DNA from 3 places in the Lactiplantibacillus paraxiangfangensis genome. Region 1 is predicted to be linked to each of the others. Evidence: predicted binding sites of a transcription regulator. Region 1 holds the regulator's gene; each other region holds the start of a gene.
What was found. The regulator LexA, encoded in region 1, represses DNA repair genes until DNA is damaged. The targets are predictions, from matches to a motif close to CNAACANNTGTTNG.
Positions count from the first base shown of each region.

Region 1 (4,798 bases):
GATGCTAATCAGTGCTGATCCGCAAGTTTTAGCCTTGGGAACGGATTCGACCTTACTTAGTCAGGACGTTATGGATTTTTGGCGGCCATTATACCGCAGTGAAGCGTTGGTCGATGGTAAGTATTCGTCAAATATTTATGTCGATTACTTTCAGGACGTGTTCAAGGGTTACTTGTCGGAAACCAAAACCCGGGCTGAAGATTTGACCGCCTTAGTTTTCCACTTGCCATATACAAAAATGGGACTTAAAGCCTTACGTAGTGCTTTGCCAATGGTCAGTGAAACTAAGCAGGAAGCCTGGGTGGCACACTTTGAATGTGCCCGAAAGCTGAATCGGCAGGTCGGCAATCTGTATACTGGGTCGTTATACCTGAGTTTATTATCACAACTCCTTACTGATCCAGATCTTCAGGTGGGTAACGAACTGGGGCTCTTTAGTTACGGTTCTGGGGCCGAAGGTGAATTTTACACTGGTATCATCCAACCCGGCTACTTAACCGGTATCGACCTAGGATTACCACAGCGATTGGCACGTCGTCAGCGGGTAGACGTTGCGACCTATGAAAAATGTTTCAATCAGCAACTTGCCTGGGAAGCAACGGATCAAACGATTGACTATCACACGGATCCACACCGGTTTGTGTTAACCGGACAGCGTGATGAACAGCGTCAGTATTTAGATCAATTGGCGTAAATAAAAAAGCTTGTCAGTACCAATGATTTGGTCTGACAAGCTTTTGTCTATTTATTTAAATTGTTAGTTATGACTTGACCATCTTTAACGCTAACTAGCGTGGCGTCGGTTTTACCGGGTTCGAGTAATCGAATGGTATAGCCAGAAGTTAGGTTCTTTTTCAAGGATTTCGATAGTGACTTGAAGTTAGTGGTAATGGTTGTAATGGCCTTTTGATTATCCGTGGGGTGCGCTTTAATGATTTTTAGTGATTTAACGTACTTTTTCCCAGTGGGGGTAATCGTGAAGGTCTTAGAAGCTTTGTCGAACGCAACTGTGCCGACACCCTTATAGTTGCTTTGCAACTGTTTGAGAATATTTTCTTCCTTCAACTTAGTGGTGGCAGCGGCCCGTTTTTGGCTGTCTTCATTGAAGATGACTTGTGAGGATCCTAACTTAGCACGACTGCTTTTATTGGTGACTGACGACGAAGAAGCGGCTTTCTTTTTGGCCGTAGTCGATGACTTTTGGTTATAGGGCCAATAAGGTAACTTAACAATCGCGTAGCCGGTCACCAGGGCGCTTAAAACCGCAACCCCGGCTAAAAACTTCCAGCCCCCACCACTTTGACGAGCGGAAATAACTGAAAATAGAGCTAATAAAAAAACAAGAAAGCCAATAATGGCTAAAAATAACATGAGACCAACTCCCGACATTTGAAATAGTATAACTATTATACCATTGAACTATTCGCTCACCGGTATAGAATTGGAAAATAATGTGTAAAGTTCTAAAAACAGCGGAATGGAAGTGGTAGGGTGCCAAACTTATTTTTGCCAAGTCATCCAGAAAATCAAGCGGCAATGGCCGCCTATATGCGTGATCAGTTTGATTTCTTGGGAGTCAAAACTCCCGAGCGTCGTCAACTAACTGCGCCAGTTCAACGGCAAAGCAAACAACTTTCTTCAGAAGAGCTGAGCCAGTGGTTGGCGTTTTACTACCAGCAACCGTACCGCGAATATCAGTACGTCGCAATCGACCTTGCGCTGGCTAATGTTCGGCGACTAACGGCCGAACAGTTTCAATGGTGCGTGCAACAAGTGACCGTTAAGCCGTGGTGGGATAGTGTGGATGCCTGGCGCAAAGTCATAGCGACCTGGATCTTTCAACACTCGGTGTTAGCTGATTTTGGCTCACAATTTTTGACGGCGGACGACTTATGGGTGCGTCGGGTTGGGATAACGCTTCAGTTAGGTCAAAAGGGTGCCACCGATAAAAATTATTTACGACGTGCAATCGAGCTAAATCATGCCGACAACGCCTTCTTTATTCAAAAGGCGATTGGCTGGGCACTCAGAGACTATGCGAAAACGGACCCAGCGTGGGTCAAAGCGACCTTAGCCACGGTGTCTTTATCCAAATTGGCCCAACGGGAAGCCCAAAAACATCTAAAAAAATAGCCAACCCGTAAATGGGTTGACTTTAAATCGTCAGACTAATAGAGCATGTCGCGATATAAACCGACAACTTTACCTAAAATTGAAACGTCATTTAAGATGATTGGGGCCATCGTGTCGTTTTCTGGTTGCAACCGGTAATGGTCAGCTTCCTTGAAGAATCGTTTACACGTGGCTTCGTTTTCGTCGGTCATCGCAATGACAATGTCGCCGTTATCAGCGGAACTTTGACGACGAATAATGACTTGGTCGCCGTTTAAAATTCCGATGTTGATCATACTTTCACCACGGATGGTTAGCATGAAGAGGTCCCCGCCAAAAGATTCTAAGTCCTTTGGAATTGGGAAGTAGTCGGTGGCATCTTGAACGGCTAAGATTGGTTGGCCGGCGGTAACCGTTCCGAGTACCGGAATTTGATGGGGCGTCGTTTCAACGCCGAGGGCTTCAAAACCGGCGGCTGTAACTTCAATTGCCCGGGGCTTCGTTGGGTCCTTTTCAATGAACCCTTTCTTTTCTAGTCGTGCAATGTGACCATGAACGGTTGAAGTCGAAGACAAGTCAACGGCTTCGCCAATTTCACGGACGGTTGGCGGATATCCTTTTTCATTGACGCGTTCATAAATAAAACGAAGAACGGCCATTTGTTTGCTTTCCGATGTTTTACTCATCTTGGCACCTCATTTAATATTTTCTTTAATGATTTGTCCCAATTGTAGCATAGCTTTTCGACGCTTTCAAACAAATGTTCGGTTGACAAATACTTTTAATTGATTTAGGGTCAATTCTCGTGTATTCTATTCTTGTTTTGAAAGGAGCACTTACATTGATTTCAAAAGAATTATTAAATCGAATCAACGAGTTAGCCCACAAAGCGAAGGCTGAGGGTTTAACCGAATTAGAAGAAGTTGAACGTAAGGATTTACGTCAGAAGTACTTAAAGGAATTTCGGGCCGGTTTTCGGCAACAAGTTGAATCGCTACAAGTTTTTGACAAGCAGGGTAAGGAAGTTACACCAGAAAAAGTTCGCAATATTCAACGCGAACGGGGCTTGCGGAATGATTAACCGTTTTCAGGAAAATTTGTTATTCGACAAATTTTCCTTTTCTTTTATTATTAATTTGTGTAGACTAGTTTATTGAAGACTGTAATAAGGGAGGGAACAGGGAATGACTTTATCTACAGGTGTTTGGATCTTAATTGTGGTCCTTGGCATTTTAGTTGGGTTGACTGGTGGTTTCTTTGGTGCGCGTCACTACATGCAAAACTACTTGAAACAAAACCCACCGATTAGTGAAGAAATGCTACGCAGCATGATGATGCAAATGGGTCAACGCCCATCCGAGAAGAAGTTGCACCAGATGTTGAACTCTATGAAGGCTGCTTCACGTAACGATAGCAAATAAGGTCGCTATGTTTAGTTTAGGCTACGGGGTGCTGGAAATTTTCCGGCACTTTTTTTGATTCAACGTAAAAAAGTGCGATTGCTTCTATAAATAAGCACGCACTTTTCTAAAGTTTATAAAAAAGCACGTCCTTATTGGGCGTGCTTTTGAGTCGCTGGATCGACGTATTTGAAGTCAGGATCAATTTGTTGATCGAGACTATCGAAAGCGGCCAGCATTTGCTGTTCAATCGTTTTTTGCCCGGCATCATCGAGCTTTAATTTCCGGTCAACATAAATTGGCTCGCCAAAGCGAACGGTGACTTTTTGGCGGCTGAATAACCGCTTGAAAGTTAGTGGCCCTTGATAAACCGTTGGGACTAGTGGTACGCCAGCCATTTTAGCGATGACCGTCGCGCCACCCTTTAGTTCCTGTGAATGACGTGTCCCGGATGGGAACATGATCAAGGAAAGGCTACCCTTACGTAAAAACTTAACGGGCGTTTTGATTGCGGACGGACCAGGATGATTACGATCAACTGGAAAAGCATTGGCGTGCTTCAAAATATAGCGTAGTACGGGGTTTTTAAAGAGTTCTTCTTTGGCCATAAAACTGAACTTCATGGGACTGCCAGCAAGTGCATAGTACAACGGGTCGAACCAAGTCCGGTGCGGACCCACTAAAATATAAGTGCCCTTTGGCAGATTTTCGCGTCCCTGAAAACGGGGACGACCGTTAATGAGGGTGACGATCAGCCGAACGAGGCCACGCATAAATGAGTAAAACATCACGATCTTCCTTTCGTTAAATAACTGCTCACAGTATGACGAAATTTTTGAAATTCTGCAAGTAGATTATATGGTATGCTTGCAATGATATTTTTAGAGAAGGGGGTCACGTTATGACCCAAGTAGCGTTAAACGCTGGCGAGCGGATTGACCAACTATATAGTAAAAACATTCAAATTATTCAAAGTTCCCAAGTGTTTGCCTTTTCACTTGACGCTGTCTTGTTAGGCGCGTTTGCACAGGTCGCTAAAACCGCCAAGAGTCAGATTGTTGATTTGTGCGCGGGTAACGGTGCAGTCGGTTTGTTTGTTAGCGAACGAACGCATGGCCACATTACCGCGGTTGAGTTACAGCCGCGCTTGGCAGACATGGCACAACGGAGTGTGACGCTCAACAATTTAGAGCAACAGGTCACGGTGTTGAATGAAGATCTATTGAACGTGACGACGCGATTGGCAAAGGATTCGATCGATACCGTCTTGTGCAACCCACCATATT
Region 1 is NZ_BTPW01000006.1:53,714-58,511, reverse strand. Features, by position in the region: gene AAA939_RS04250 (hydroxymethylglutaryl-CoA synthase) at 1-694, shown strand, start outside; gene AAA939_RS04245 (hypothetical protein) at 742-1,371, opposite strand; gene AAA939_RS04240 (DNA alkylation repair protein) at 1,492-2,133, shown strand; gene lexA (transcriptional repressor LexA) at 2,169-2,798, opposite strand; gene AAA939_RS04230 (DUF896 domain-containing protein) at 2,954-3,193, shown strand; gene AAA939_RS04225 (YneF family protein) at 3,297-3,533, shown strand; gene AAA939_RS04220 (lysophospholipid acyltransferase family protein) at 3,665-4,300, opposite strand; gene AAA939_RS04215 (tRNA1(Val) (adenine(37)-N6)-methyltransferase) at 4,414-4,798, shown strand, end outside.

Region 2 (4,798 bases), on a different contig from region 1:
ATAAAATTCTTTTCTTTGGTCACACTGACTAACCCGGCCTGACGCAGTAATTTCAAGTGGTAAGAAACCGTTGCCTGACTGAGATTAAACGCCGCCGCAATTTCACCAGCTGATTGGCGGTGGGCCCGTAACCCTTCTAAAATTTGCCGCCGAACTGGATCTGCAATTGCTTTAAACGTCTGATTAAGTGCCATGCCATTCACCTTCAAAGTTATTTAGAGATATCTCTAAATAGATTATAGCAAGTTTCAGCCAATTCACAACATCTATTTAGAAAATATTCAAAATAGATTGTAACCATAAGAAAACGCCGGCATGACGGGAAAATAAATCCCGTCGCACTGGCGTTTTTAATCTTAATCTTTAAATAGTTCGTCTAATAGTTGACCAGCAACTGGCTGGCGATCCCCAAACATTGGGAATAGGTGTGGATATAGAAACGGTGCCGCGTGAATGCCTAAGTAAACGGCCATTTCAGGGTGTTCCGGCGTCAGTTCCGCATACAAATTGGGAATCATCACGTCGACGCCCGCGACGTTTAAGTGTAGGTCGGCAACCAACTTTTCAACCGCTTGAACGTACGAGGCGTGCATATCAGTGGTGGCATCCAAGACGTCAGAGCCGTTCCCGAAAGTGGCGTCTTCTCGCAACAGAATCTGTGTGCCCCGCCCGACAACTGAATCTAAATCGAGATGGTACGAATCTAAGCGGTACCGTTCAACCGTCCCCAACTTAACGGCCGACTGTGGGTAAGCAAACGCCGTACCCCGTAGCGGTCGCGCATTTTTACGGTCTAGCAAGGTCTGAACGGTTGAACGCCCATCCCCCACAATGTTAGCGGGGATCCGCTCAACAATGGCCTTGACCTGACCGCCAATGACGAGGAACCGGTAGCTGGACGCAACAACTAATTCTTCAGCCATCACCGTCTGGGTTTGCTCAAAGAGTTGCCGAACTACTTGTTCAAACAACTCACGTTTGGGCATGATCCGAAAAGCAACGACCTTATGATCCTGATCCGTGGCCTTCAGGACAATGCCACCTTCACTCACAAACCGATCATAGTCGTCAATTAGCTGATTAGCTGAATGATAGGTCTGCGAGGCCGGTACCTGCACCCCGTGCTCGGCCATAATCTGCTTAGCAGCCACTTTATGCGTCAAAACCGTCGTTAGTGCTTGAGGATTTAAATCCGTTCCACTCCCACTCACGACTAACTGTGCGCGTTCTTGCTGAGTCAACCGTAAAATATTGGCTTTTTTATCGATCACGCTGACCTGGATGCCCCGTGCTAACGCCTGTTCCGTCAATAATTGACTCGACAGATCTAAGTCCGTAAATCCGGGGAGTTCAAACGGACGGTCGGTTGCGGCTGCTTGATAATCCCGTGCGCGCTGGTTTGCCCACGCTAACGGATCTTTTTGAACAGCAACCTGGGCACTTAGCGTGAGTTTAGGATTGGCGACCCGTTCCTTCAAGTGATCTAATAACACGGCGTCACTATTAGGTAACCCGTTCTTAGTCACAAAATGACGCAAAGCATCTAAGACTTGGGTTGCCGGTACGGCTTGGGCACTGGCCGTTGTCGGATTCTCACCCGTCACTTGGTCGACCAACTGATCCGCCTGTTCATTCACTTGAGCCACCATGGCAGTCGGTAACGCCGGCATCATGACAAAGTAGCTGGCCAACAGCCGTAAGAATTCAACCGCATTTTGATCCACACCAATCGGACTGGTTGGATCGAGGTCTAAGCCACGAAATTCCAAGTAATAGACCCCTTGGCGTGCTAGCGTGCTTAACTGGCCGGTGCTCCGAAAACGCACGGGCCCGTCAAAATCACTGACTGATAACAGCTCTTTTTTACGGACGTCAGCTTGTAATTTAGCCACGTACCGGTCAATCGACGTGTAATCACCTTTGACCTGACTGTACCGGTTCGCCGAGTGATGCACACTGCTTCGTTGCCGCTTAGTGACTTTATCAGTGACGTCGAACGTTGGGGTTGCCCCGAAGAGGTACTGAATTAGCCAGTTCATGCGCACAAACCCTTGGGCTGCCTTCAGATAGACCGCATTCCGAAAATCAACGTAGCTATCAAACTGCTGATGAAACGTTTCCGAATATAAACGCGTAAATAACTGTTCATCAAAACTTAAATTAACGTGCGTCCCGGTCGTCATTAAGCGACGCACGTCATATTTTTTAGCTAACGCTTGGCGGCGTTTAAACCCAACCGTATCATTGTCGGCTAGCGGAATCTCCGTTAACTTTTCTGGTAAAACGGGGTTACTCGATAACGGCCATAGATAGTCGTCTTCCGCCAACGCTCGCCGGGCCGTGGTATTTAAGCCGGACAAGTAAGCCATTAACGCATCAACATCAGCCGTCGCTGGCGTCACCAACTTCAACTGCGTCTGCGCAAAATCATTATGGATTTGATGATTCTGACGCGTCTTTGCTAACGCATCGGGCATCGGTTGCGTTGATAATTTACCGCTACCGTCCACCCGCTGCATCGTGACTTCTAAGCCCATATTTGAATGGCTTACGAGCGGAATCAAGTGGTACTCCGTGATTGCTTTACCAATGGCATCTAATTCCATCTAAATCAATCCTATCATTTTTAAGTTATTATACCGTACTGGGTCCTGAACCAATCGTTCGGTGTCCGTCTTCCTAAATGCTATAATAATTAGGACTACTTTTGCAAGGGAGATTTTAAAGGATGCAACAGCCATTAGCTTATCGGATGCGGCCTAAAACCATCGAAGACGTCGTTGGTCAACAACAACTCGTCGGTCCCGGTAAGATCATTGCCCGAATGGTCACGGCTAAACGCCTGTCCTCAATGATTTTATACGGTCCCCCGGGTACTGGTAAAACTAGCATTGCCAGCGCAATCGCTGGTTCAACCAAGTACGCCTTTCGCATGCTGAACGCCGCAACTGATAGTAAAAAACAATTACAAATCGTCGCTGAAGAAGCCAAAATGAGCGGGACCGTCATTCTCTTGCTAGATGAAATCCACCGTTTGGATAAAACCAAACAAGATTTCTTATTACCACACTTAGAGAGCGGCCGCATTATTTTGATTGGAGCCACGACTGAAAATCCCTATATTAGTATTAATCCAGCGATTCGGAGTCGGACTCAAATCTTTCAAGTCTTCCCACTAACGGCGACTGACATTCAAACGGCCATTGAGCGGGCCTTAAAAGATAAAACCAACGGGCTTGGCGACTACGACGTTGACTTAGCGGACGGTGCCATGCACCACCTGTGTACCGCAACGAACGGTGATTTACGTAGCGCACTCAACGGACTGGAACTAGCTGTCTTGTCTTCAACACCAGACGACCAAGGCATCATCCACGTCACACAAGCCATTATCGAAGAGTGTTTGCAAAAAAAGGCCCTTTCCGCTGATAAGGATGGTGACGCCCACTACGACGTCATCTCCGCGTTTCAAAAATCAATTCGGGGTTCCGACGTCAACGCGGCGTTGCACTACCTCGCCCGCTTAGTCGAAGCCGGTGACCTGAAGAGCATTATGCGGCGCTTAATGGTGATTGCGTACGAAGACATCGGGATGGCGAATCCACCCGCCTGCGCCCACACGGTCATGGCGGTGCAAGCGGCCGACCAACTTGGTTTTCCTGAAGCCCGCATTCCGTTAGCGGACGCAGTGATTGAACTTGCCCTGTCACCCAAATCAAATTCGGGGATCAACGCTATGGACGCCGCTTTGACTACGGTCAGAAAGGACCATTACGGGGACATCCCCGCCGATCTAAAGGATGCACATTACCAAGGGGCCGCCAAACTAGGTCATGGCGTCGGTTACGACTTCCCACATGATCACCCCGGTGACTGGGTCGCACAACAATATTTACCAGACGCCATTAAACGGGCCGAATATTATCAACCCAAGACGAACGGTCGGTACGAAACCGCCCTCGCCGAACAATATCAAAAATTATTAAAGGCTAATGCTAGAAACCGCTAACAACATTGTCCTATTGCGAATCATTGCAACTTTTATTTTTATATGCTAGACTATAAGTCGAAATTACTAAGGTGTGCGCATTGCCCTAAACAAAGTGTTGCCGAACAAGTAATTTAACTTTGGGAAGAGTGTTAGCTAGTTATCATAACATGCCTTATCCTTTGGTAGTTAGAGGATTAGTCAGCTCATCCCACCTGCGTTGAAGCGGGTCAATACTGAAGGGCGGTTAACGGCACCACTAGTTTTTCCGGAAGTTTACTTCCGTTGGTCAGGACTCCGGTTCTGGCCTTTTTTGTTGCAATTCAAAATTACTTTTATAAAACTAAAAGCTAAAGGTTGAAATGTCTAAAATCGATATTAACACCGTAATAGTAGCGATAGTCACTCCTAAATTATCCGCTCCGTCGGGTAGCCTCGGTGTGCTATGGGGGACGCTCCCAGCCAAAGTACGGTCTGCTCCCTCAATTCAAAGCCGATAACCCACGTCTTTGAATCGCCCCGCAAGATTGGCGTAAAATTCGCCCGCCAATCTTGCCGACACAGCACACCAAGGCTACCCGACTGCGCTAAAAACAGTCTTACTATCGGATAATCGGAGGTTGTCACCGATGATATCGGTCGTGAAGGTGGTATTGATTGTTGCCGGTCTTTACACCACGGACGGTCCGGGACAATTGCGACTTTTTCAATCGTTTCGGGCGAGGCGGAAAACCGTTCTTTTGTAGCCAATCCCATGGCCCACTGCTTCTGCAGGCGCAGTTTAATAGATGGTGCTATAACAACGTTAAT
Region 2 is NZ_BTPW01000014.1:1,977-6,774, reverse strand. Features, by position in the region: gene AAA939_RS09015 (autorepressor SdpR family transcription factor) at 1-194, opposite strand, end outside; gene gshAB (bifunctional glutamate--cysteine ligase GshA/glutathione synthetase GshB) at 357-2,606, opposite strand; gene AAA939_RS09005 (replication-associated recombination protein A) at 2,729-4,009, shown strand.
Region 2: the regulator LexA is predicted to act here: its motif matches at 2,654-2,667, upstream of gshAB (bifunctional glutamate--cysteine ligase GshA/glutathione synthetase GshB).

Region 3 (4,798 bases), on a different contig from region 1:
ATAAATCGACGTACCGTTGACTCGCAAACCGCTGGTCCAATAATAAAATGATCCCGGTATCCTGACTGCTACGAATTAGTCGACCGGCCGCCTGCAAGACGTTATTCATGCCGGGAAGCTGGTAAGCGTAGGCGAAGCCCTGACCGTTTTGATGGTCGTAGTAGTCACGAATCAAGTTGGTTTCGGGATTTAAGCCGGGTAACCCGACACTGACGACGGCAACGCCAATCAACCGGTCCCCGCGCAAATCGATCCCCTCTGAGAAGAGGCCGCCGAGCACGCAAAAGCCGACGAGAGTGGTTGGATTATCCGCTTGGAATTGATCCAGAAAGGCTTGCCGGGCCGCCGCGTTCATGACGGATTCTTGGCTGGTCGTGGCAATGTCAGGATAAGTTTGTTCAAAGGCCGACTTGATCTGACTGAGATACCCATATGATGGAAAGAACACGAGATAATTGCCAGTTTTTCCGGTGACTAGCGCGTGTAAACTTTGAATAATGCGATCGACGTTACGCTCACGTTCCCGGTAAGTCGTTTGAACGTACTGCGTCACCAAAATCGCTTGGTGCTTCGGCGGAAATGGGGAAGGCAACTGGTAGGCGAGACTGTTTGCTTCGCCGCCTAAGACCCGTTGGTAGTACGCCATCGGGGACAGGGTCGCGGAGAACAGGACCGCACCGGCACCGAGTTTCAGCGACCCATCTAAGAAGTCACTAGGATCAAGGCAGAGTTCCTTGACCGTTAGATGGTGGCCGTCTAAGACGAACCGGGTCTGATAGCTCCCATCGTACAAGTCCCCGATTTTGACGAAGGTTAAGCACGCAAAAAAGTAGTCACGGACGGCGTCTAAGAGTGGGGACGGCTTTTGTTGTGTCATCCAGTCAGTGACAAATTCGTTAAATGTTCGTAGGGTTCGCAAAAGGGGCTCCGGTGGGTCCAGCGTCACTTGTTCGGTGACGCCGTCATCTAACAGGGATTGACTGAGACGCGTGAAGCTGCGGCGTACTTTTTTGAGCGCTTGTTGTAAGTCGTCACTTGGTTGCGTTTTATCGGGACGGGCTAGCTTTAATATGGACCCAATTGCTTGGTCGCTGACGGCCGCCGAATACATATCCCGGGCCCGACTGACGAGGTTGTGGGCTTCGTCAACGAGGAAAAAGTTGTCGTCGTCACCCTCGCTGAAGAACCGTTGTAAGTAAACGAGCGGGTCGAATAAGTAGTTATAGTCACAGATGACCACGTCACAAAAGAGTGAGGCGTCCAGTGAAAATTCAAAGGGGTCCACGGTATGTTTACGAGCGTAGCGTTCAATCACTGGTCGTGTGATCTGATTTTCGTGAGTGAGCAAGTCTTTAAGCGCTGGTTTCAAGCGGTCGTAGTAGCCAATCATAAACGGATTTTCTTCCGGGATTAAATCCTGTTCTTCCGGAAAACGGATCTGGTCTTTGGCCGTCAAGGTGATGCTCTTAATGACCAATCCGTCGTGACTCATGAGATCAATGGCTTCCTCAGCCACGTGCCGGGTACTTTGTTTCGCGGTGAGGTAGAAGAGGCGTTCAATTAAATCCTCACCGAGCGCTTTGACGGCCGGAAAGAGTGTCGAAATCGTTTTACCAGTTCCCGTTGGCGCTTCGACGAAGAGGCGTTTGTTGAGCCTCACGGTCTTGTAAACGGCCGCGGCGAGCTCACGTTGTCCGGGTCGAAACGCGGGAAATGGAAACGGGAGGTCGTTAATTGAGGCGTTGCGCTGCTTGCGAAGGTCCGCCCGTAACGTGAGCCAGTACTCGTATTCGGTAATGAGGTCTTTGAAGAATTGGTCGAGTTCGGCGCGCCGCAGGACCTTTTGTTCTTTGGTCACTTTTTCGGTGCTGACTTGAAAATAGGTCAATTGTAAGGTGACCTTATCAAGCTCGGGATGTTCTTGTAATAATAGGTAGCCATAAACTTTGACCTGGCCCCAGTACAGGGTGCGGGTATTGTCGCTTAGGTCATCATACGCCTGATCGGACGTTTTGATTTCTTCAATCAGGGCGCCGTCGTCGTTTAACTGGATACCGTCTGCGCGGCCAGAAATGACGTAGTCGCTCCCGTTCATCGTCACGGTCTTTTTAAGGTAGACTTCGCTGTCGTAGTCTTCACCACGACTACTTTGGAGCCGCCGATGAATTTTAGCCCCATTTAAGGCGGTATTCTGACTATTTTTAACTTCGTTTAGGTCGCCTTGACGAAGAACGAATTCAACGAGTTGACGAATACCAATTTTAGGTGCCATCGGACGGTTCCTTTCTGAATGGATTGACTTTCATTATAAAACATCTGTTCGGGTTTGTCTGCGTTAAGTCGGATTGCGGTATAAATAACCGGTCAGACCGCATAAAAACGGGGGTCCCAGCTGTTTGGGACCCCCGTTAACTGCAACTTAGTTCATTATTTTTGGTACCAATTACTGTGGCGCTGACGAATCGTTTTACGGAGACTAAAGCCGTAGCTAACGATCAGTGCGGTCAGTAAGGTCGCAACCGCGGCACCTAACCAGGAGTGGGGACTACTAAAATAGCCCGCATAACCCGCGCCAACACTAACGAAAATGATGACAGGAATCAATATATTGATAGGTGCTGGGTGTAAGAAGATAAGCCCGACAATCCACAAGCCAGCCGCTGTCACCACGGCGTCAACACTGACGGTTGTCCCGAAATTAGTGATTAATGCCCATAATGCGACGATTGCCCCAACGACTAACAATAAAGCGGCGAAACTGTTACTGAGAGTCCAAGAAAAATGCTTCTTCGTCATCATGATCATCGCCTCGCTTTCTTTGCTTTTATTATACCGTAAAATGGGATAATGAAAAAAATGATAAGTTGGGAATATTGTTTACAATGATATGAAAATATAAGCTTTTTGAATAAAACCTTGAAAGCGCATCCATTATTGGCTAAACTGGCAGTAGGCACACTTGATGATGGATGGAGGAAATATAGCATGGCAAAAATATTAGCAATTAACGCTGGTAGTTCAACTTTAAAATGGAAGTTATTTAGCGTTCCAGAAGAAACGGTGATCGCCTCAGGGATGGTTGACCGTTTAGGATTACCTGATTCAGTTTTCGTGATTAAAAAGGCGGACGGGACGAAGTACAAAGAAACCCGTCCAACGATCGATGCAAAAGAAGCGGCTGCGATGGTCCTGACTCGCTTGAAGAGTGATGGCATTTTGGCCCATTTATCCGAGATTACAGGGATTGGTCACCGGGTCGTTGCGGGTGGCGAACACTTTAGAGATTCAGTGATCATTACCCCCGAAACGTTAAAGGAAATCAAAGATTTGTCTGAGTATGCGCCGTTACATAATCCAACGCAAGCTTATTACATTGAAGTCTTCCAAAGCTTATTACCAAAGGTGGTCCAAGTGGCTGTCTTTGATACGTCGTTGTTTGCAACGATGCCAAAAGTAAACTACTTATATAGTATTCCTTACGAATATTATGAAAAATTCGGCGCACGGAAGTATGGTGCGCACGGGACTAGTCACCGTTACGTGGCAAACCGGACGGCTGAAATTTTAGGCAAGCCGTTAGACTCACTTAAATTGATTACGTTACATTTAGGGTCAGGTGCTTCAATCACCGCCTTTGATCATGGTAAGGCCATTGATACGTCTATGGGCTTTACGCCGTTAGCGGGGATTACGATGAGTACCCGTTCTGGGGACATTGATGCGTCTTTGATCCCATTCTTGATGCGGCACCTTGGGATTTCTGACGTCCAAGACTTCATTGATATTCTAAACCACAAGTCCGGGTTACTCGGTATTTCTGGGTTATCACCTGACATGCGTGACTTGGATAAGACGAAGGACAGTCGCGAACGTTCCGAACTTGCTTTGGAAATCTTCGCAAGCCGGGTCGTGAAGTACATCGGGAGTTACATTGCTGAAATGAACGGCATTGACGCTTTGATCTTTACGGCCGGTGTTGGTGAAAACTCCGTTGCGATGCGTGCACGGATCTTGAAGCAATTGAGCTACTTCGGTGTGACGGTCGATGACGAAAAGAACGACGTCCACGGTAAAGAACAAGTTATTAGTAAGGATGGCGAACCAGTTAAAGTGATGGTCGTCCCAACTAATGAAGAGTTAATGATTGTGCGTGACGTTGAACGTTTGACCGCAAAAAGTCCAGTAACGGATTAAATCAAAAGATAAAGGATCGTGGTTGTTATAACCACGGTCCTTTTGTTTTGGGCTGAAAAAAGCTGTTCGACTCCGCTAGCGACTGTTCGATGAATAATTCGTTAATTATTATTGCTTATTAAAAGTAAAATGACTGATTAGTTGACTACTGGTTAATGATGGGTATTTTTATAAACTTCAAACCTAGTGACGGTCAATCTTTTATATTATTTGTAAAGTTAGACTTTTAATGATAATCATAAAAAATTAAACGGCTTTTTAGCTGAATTTTGCGGGATTTCAGTGTACGATGTACTTAACCATATAATGGCATTTGAGCTGTCAAAAATGACCGGAGCCACAATCAATTTAGCGCGCTGTGGGGGTCGTTTGACTGAATGATGAAAGGGGTAAACAAGACATGTCAACAACTTTAGTGCTTGGCGGGGGCTATGCTGGAATGAGGGCCGTCAAGTTTTTAACGAAAGGGCTACCTAGTGGGGATCAATTGATTTTAGTTGATCAAATACCGACACATACGGAGAAAACTAATCTCCATGAAGTTGCGGCCGGAACGATTGATCCAGAACGGATTACGTATAACATTCCGTCCGTAATTGCAAAA
Region 3 is NZ_BTPW01000002.1:167,351-172,148, reverse strand. Features, by position in the region: gene AAA939_RS01840 (ATP-dependent DNA helicase) at 1-2,272, opposite strand, end outside; gene AAA939_RS01835 (hypothetical protein) at 2,428-2,799, opposite strand; gene AAA939_RS01830 (acetate/propionate family kinase) at 2,986-4,194, shown strand; gene AAA939_RS01825 (NAD(P)/FAD-dependent oxidoreductase) at 4,595-4,798, shown strand, end outside.
Region 3: the regulator LexA is predicted to act here: its motif matches at 2,310-2,323, upstream of AAA939_RS01840 (ATP-dependent DNA helicase).